2 regions of the Bacillus sp. OTU530 genome follow, and region 2 is predicted to be linked to the other one. Evidence: riboswitches for the same ligand, from Rfam matches in the RefSeq annotation. Region 2 holds a riboswitch; the other holds the start of a gene.
The links. Region 2 has a riboswitch for S-adenosylmethionine ahead of AAHB12_RS00055 (bifunctional homocysteine S-methyltransferase/methylenetetrahydrofolate reductase). Riboswitches for the same ligand answer to the same signal wherever they lie in the genome.
Positions count from the first base shown of each region.

Region 1: it holds a riboswitch for S-adenosylmethionine, as region 2 does, so the genes downstream of both, AAHB12_RS19570 (methionine ABC transporter ATP-binding protein) here and AAHB12_RS00055 (bifunctional homocysteine S-methyltransferase/methylenetetrahydrofolate reductase) in region 2, are expected to answer to the same signal.

Region 1 covers NZ_JASATP010000029.1:27,280-30,422, reverse strand. The annotation lists gene gcvH (glycine cleavage system protein GcvH) at 1-176, shown strand, start outside; gene AAHB12_RS19585 (toprim domain-containing protein) at 466-810, shown strand; gene AAHB12_RS19580 (thioredoxin family protein) at 822-1,142, shown strand; gene AAHB12_RS19575 (hypothetical protein) at 1,230-1,574, shown strand; SAM riboswitch class I at 1,799-1,906, shown strand; gene AAHB12_RS19570 (methionine ABC transporter ATP-binding protein) at 2,005-3,033, shown strand; gene AAHB12_RS19565 (methionine ABC transporter permease) at 3,023-3,143, shown strand, end outside.
Region 2 covers NZ_JASATP010000001.1:8,885-12,027, reverse strand. The annotation lists gene AAHB12_RS00055 (bifunctional homocysteine S-methyltransferase/methylenetetrahydrofolate reductase) at 1-1,704, opposite strand, end outside; SAM riboswitch class I at 2,011-2,123, opposite strand; SAM riboswitch class I at 2,341-2,453, shown strand; gene AAHB12_RS00050 (methionine biosynthesis PLP-dependent protein) at 2,530-3,143, shown strand, end outside.

The DNA.
Region 1 (3,143 bases), on a different contig from region 2:
CGCCTGTGAGCGGTAAAGTTGTGGAAGTAAATGAAAAGCTAAGTGATAGCCCTGAGCTTGTGAATGAGTCTCCGTACGAAGGTGCGTGGATGGTAGTTGTTGAGCTTGCGGATGCAGCTGAGCTTGATAGCTTATTAACTGCTGAGCAATATGAGAAAATGACAAATCAAGGGTGAAGAATGAGGAGACGGACAAACCGTCTCCTTCTTGCTTTTTACACTTTAAAAAAATATAAATTTTCCAACGAGAAGTTAACTCGACATATCGGGACATTTTAGGAATAAAGTGTAAGTGCAACTACGTCTCTGTCTGCGCCTGCCGGTTTGCCAATCGACGAGTTTTCTTTAGCAAAATTGACAATATTTGCGTATGGTCAGTTTCGATAAAACAGGAAACAAGACGAAAAGAAAGAATATACTATATATTAAGGTTGTATCATAGTCTACATTAGTCGGGTGATGCACAGTGATGGAAATGGAAAAAGTGATAATTGTTGAGGGAAGATCCGATAAGAAGAAAATTGCAAATCTTATTAAAGAGCCTGTAGAAATCGTATGCACAAATGGAACGATCAGTTCATCTAAAATGGACGAATTTGTTGACAAGCTCTATGATAAAGAGGTGTACATACTGGTTGATGCAGATGAAGCAGGCGAGAAGCTTCGCAGGCAATTCAAGCGTGAATTCCCGCATGCAGAACATTTGTATATTGACCGTACGTACCGGGAAGTAGCGACAGCACCAGTGCAGCACCTTGCAAGCGTGTTGCTTGGAGCAGATATAGACGTGTATGCAGAATTTTTAAAGTAAGGATGACGTGAATGATTGAATGGACAGGGGAAGATGTGGAAAGCAACATTCAAGAGGAAGAAGCAACAGTTCTTTATGTGCAGACGCCCATGTGTGGAACGTGCCAGCTTGCGAAGAGGATGTTAACAGTTGTAGAGGCGGCGCTTGAGCTTACAGTCGGTACGGTCAATCTCAATTATGCTCCTTATTTGGCGGAGCGATATGAGATTGAAAGTGTGCCGTGCCTGCTTGTTTTCAAGCGCGGCATTGTTGCGAAACGAATGTACGCGTTCCAGTCAGTAGACTTTATTTATAATGAATTGCAAAAACTCGACATATTGCCTAAGAAATAAGAAGAAAATGTCGAGCTATTATTAAAGGGTTGCTCTGTGAATAAATGGAAAATATATACAACACCTTATTCACGAGGAGTGATGGAAATGACGTTACAAGCATTGTTGCGGTCGTTTGCAAATTATGCAAGCACTCAGCAGCATTTAGAGCCGCTTTTGCCTTTGGAGGAAAAGGTTATGTGTTTTCGGTTTAAGGAAGAAAGCTGTGCTTTAAAAATGTCACGCCATGAAATCACATTGTTAGAAGGAGTAAAGGGAACAGATACGATTACATTTTGGAAAGAAGAGGACTTACATAGTTTAGTAAGCGGTCTTGTTCGGTTACAACTGCTGCTAAGGTGGAAGGGAACGGAGTATATAGGATCATACCGAACACTTTTATTGGCAGAATCGCTGTTTCATATATGCAAGCCGTTAGAAAAGGGAGCTTAAATGCTCGCTTTTTTTTTTGCATATTTATATTTTTTTAAAAAATTTCAAAAATAATAATTTTCTGTATTTTAAGTATAGAGAAATGTATTAAAATCATGGCATAATTTACTTTATGAGTTTCTTAAAATAATAATTTATTATTGTTGACATAGATATGTGAGATTGATAGAATTTCAATGATATGATAAAACATGAAACACATCAGGTAATTTATATTTGATGTTCTCTTATCAAGAGAGGTGGAGGGACTGAGCCCTGTGAAGCCCGGCAACCGTCAGCACATGTTGAAATGGTGCCAATTCCTGCGAAGCGAATGCTTTGAGAGATGAGAGGAAAGGATATACGGCGATTGTTCGAAACCTTTCTGCTTGTCTGAAGCAGAGAGGTTTTTTTACTGTAAAATATGATGTAATGAAGAGGTGAGAGGATATTGATTCTACTAGAGAACGTCCAGAAAATCTACCGTTCAAAAAGTGGAACAGTTACAGCTGTTCATGATGCAAATTTAGAGATTCGCCAAGGAGAAATCTTTGGCATTATTGGATATAGCGGAGCTGGGAAAAGCTCATTAATACGTATGCTGAATCAGCTGGAAAAGCCCACTTCCGGCCGGATTACAGTGGCAGGGCGTCTCATTTCTGCGATTCGTGGCAAGGAGCTGCGCAAGGCTCGTCAAGAAATCGGGATGATTTTCCAGCATTTTAATCTTCTTTGGTCCCGTACGGTACGCGAAAACATAGCGTTTCCATTAGAAATCGCTGGGGTTCCAAAAGAAGCGCGCCAAAAACGTGTTGATGAACTTATTCGTTTGGTTGGACTAGAGGGACGGGGAGATGCGTATCCATCACAGCTTAGCGGCGGGCAAAAGCAACGTGTTGGCATAGCGCGTGCGCTTGCAAATAATCCAAAGGTACTGCTGTGTGATGAAGCAACATCTGCTCTTGATCCGCAAACAACAGATTCTATTTTGGATTTATTAGTTGATATTAATGAAAGACTCGGCTTGACGATTGTACTTATTACGCATGAGATGCATGTAATCCGAAAAATTTGCCATCGTGTGGCTGTTATTGAGAGCGGGAACATTGTGGAGCAAGGCGAAGTTCTGGAAGTATTCAAACATCCCAAACATGCAACAACCAAAAAGTTTGTGCAGCAGGTTACTGAATCAGATGAAGCAAGAGAAACAATTGGACAACTGCTTCATAAGTATCCAGACGGAAAGATTGTAAAATTAACATTTGTTGGTGATACTGCGGAGAAGCCCCTTATTACGGATTTGATTCGTCATTTTGAAGTGGATGTTAATATTTTGCAAGGAGAAATTTCCCAAACGCAAAAAGGCTCCTATGGGACATTGTTTGTTCAGCTTCAGGGTGAGAATGAGGAGATTGTAAGAGCCATTGCTTTTATTCGAGGTAAGATGGTAGAAGTTGAGGTGGTCGAATATGAACAATGAGTGGTTAGAGCTAATTAAATTGGAAAAACTAATCGATGCAACGCAAGAAACCATCTATATGACAGCTATTTCAGTTACAGTTACATTCATTCTAGGACTAGCATTAGGAT
Region 2 (3,143 bases):
CTCCTCTGAAAGACGGATGCCTTCCTTAGCAGCCTCCTGCGGCGTCACATGACCATCCATGCGTTGTCGCACTTCCTCAGGTAATGTAATACCTGGTACTTCATAATGGAGAAAATCTGCATTTTTCTTGCTTACAAGCGGCATAATTCCAATATATATAGGCTGCTCGAGATGTTTTGTCGCTTCATATGTTCGATGAAGCACATCCAGATCATAAACTGGCTGCGTTAAGAAATAATCCGCACCCGCTTCGATCTTCTTCTCCATTCTTCGTACAGCTGCATCCACATGACGTACATTTGGGTTAAAGGCAGCTGCTACTGAGAAGGTTGTCGCTTGTCCAATCGTTTTTCCTAACGGAGAACGTCCCTCGTTCATTTCCTTAATCATGCGAATCAGCTCAAAGGAAGAAACATCATATACAGATGTTGCTCCAGGGAAATCCCCGACTCTCGCAGGGTCACCTGTGAGCGCAAGCACTTCATTAAGGCCTAAAGCTGATAATCCAAGCAAATGGGATTGCAATCCGATTAAATTATGATCACGGCATGTTAAATGCGTCAGTACCGGGATATCGTTACGAGCCAAAAGCGCGCCCATCGCCATATTGGAAACACGCGGACTAGCTAGTGAATTATCAGCAAGCGTGACCGCATCCGCTCCTGCACGTTTTAGTGCCTTTGCTCCTTCAAAAAAGAGCTGCGTATTCAGCGTTTTCGGCGGATCCAGCTCAACGATAATCGTCGTATCCTTTTTAGCTTTTTCCGCTAGGGTAGCCTTCTGGATTGAAGGCGCCTCTTTCACAACAACAGGAGCCGGACGAGCATGACGCTCTTTCTCAAGAACAGGTGCCGCATTTGCAAGCACTTGCTTCATCGCTCTTATATGCTCAGGCGTTGTACCGCAGCAGCCTCCTAAAAGGCGCACTCCCTGCTTCACAAACTGCTCGGCTGTATCCTCAAAATATTTTACAGTTCCCTCGTAAGTGTAACGACCATCTGCATATTTCGGCAAGCCTGCATTTGGATATGCAGATAAATAGCCTTTTTCTGGAATAGACATCAATTGGAGTGATTCAATCATATGAAGCGGGCCAAGGCGGCAGTTAAGACCTACCACATCCGCTCCTTGCTCAAGGAGCTCAGCTAGAATTATTTCCGCATATGTTCCGCTTTGTGTAAGTCCCACTTCATGTAAAGCAAGCTGCGCGATAATCGGTACATTCGTTTCTTTTCGTAAAATACGAAGTGCGTGCAGCAGCTCTGTTTCATCGTAAAATGTTTCAAGCAGGAGGCCGTCTATACCTTCTCCAAGCAAGGCATTCGCCTGCTCCACAAGCATAAATTCACGCTCTACGTCGTTAAGCGTAACGCCGCCGATATGCTTCATACCGCCGATTGTTCCAATTATCAACGTCTCTGCATTCGCTGCCCGTTTCGCATTTTGTACAGCTGCACGGTTGATGCGGGATACTTGATCTCCCAGACCATGCATACGAAGCTTGCCTTCGTTCGCTCCATACGTATTCGTTTGAATTACGTCCGCACCCGCTTCTACATATTGCCGATGAATATCGATAATACGCTCTGGATCTGTTACATTCAGCTCCTCAAAGCAGCTTTGCAGGCCACGCGAATATAAAAGTGTTCCCATCGCACCGTCACCAAGTACGACGCCTCCCTTTAATCTCTCTAACAACCTCATTCTCTTCCCCTTCTTTCTCTAATCAATGTATGTGTAGCTCCGTTCCCGGAAGGAAAATACTATAAGAAAAGCAGACGTGGTCCATCCCTGCTCCTGTAGCAAAACAACCCAAGCGGTTCGGCTGGAGTTAACTGACGGAAATACTCCTTAAGCTCTTCTCTGCTACCAGTGCTTTTGTTCTTACTAGTAGAAGGATTATTTTGCAAAAAGAAGCAGACCGCAATAGCTTGACAATACTCGAAACATATACTCTCGGATTTCAGTAAGAAACCCCCTCTTCAGACAGAAAGAGGGGGTTTGATGTCCCTCTTATCATCCAGAACAGATTCGTTCTGCAGGTGTTAGCACCGTTTCAAGCATACAAGCTTGAAGGTTGCCGGGCTTCATCGGGCCTTTCCCTCTGCCTCTCTCGATAAGAGCATTATATTTTCATCTAAGGTTATGATAACATAGAAACGGCATTATCGTCTTCATATAGCAAATCCCAATTTTCACTTAATTTAGCATGTGTACTGGAGTGAAGTCAATGGCATTTTTTGAAATCAAAGAATTTACGGAAGATTATAAAAAGGGAATTGATTTTTATACTGTATTTAGTATAAATTATATAAGGGACTTACAATTTTATAATTTTTTCTCTTATCAAGAGAGGTCGAGGGAACTGGCCTGACGACGCCTCAGCAACCATTAACATGCAGTTAAAAAGGTGCTAACTCCAACAAATTCTAACAGAATTTGAGAGATAAGAAGGTATTCTCACCGAGCACAAAGCCTTCTTTCACAACAAAGAAGGCTTTTATTGTTTATTAAAGGAGGAACTGCACTATGTATTCACAAGAAACGAAACTAGCTCAAATTGGAAACCGCAGCGAAACAGCTACAGGAGCGGTTAATCCGCCTGTTTATTTTTCTACTGCTTATCGTCATGAAGGAATTGGACAATCTACTGGCTTCGATTATATTCGCACAGGAAATCCAACAAGAAAAATTTTGGAGCGCGCCATCGCTGATCTAGAAGGCGGCGATCAAGGCTTTGCATGCAGCTCTGGCATGGCTGCGATTCTTGTTGTTCTCTCTCTGTTTAAAACAGGAGATGAAATGATTGTATCTAAGGATTTATACGGCGGAACGTACCGTTTATTTACAGAGCATGAAAACAAATGGGGTGTTCGCTTTAAGTATGTTGATACGCATAACCTAGCGGAAGTAGAAGCAGCAATTTCCGAGAACACAAAGGCTGTATTTGTGGAAACTCCTACCAATCCTTTAATGGAAGTAACTGATATCGCGGCTGTCGCGGAAATCACGAAAAAACATGATCTTCTTTTAATTGTAGATAACACATTCTATACGCCAGTGCTGCAACAGCCACTTTTACTTGGCGCAGATATTGTAATTCACAGCGGCACAAAGTATCTCGCTGGACATAACGATGTATT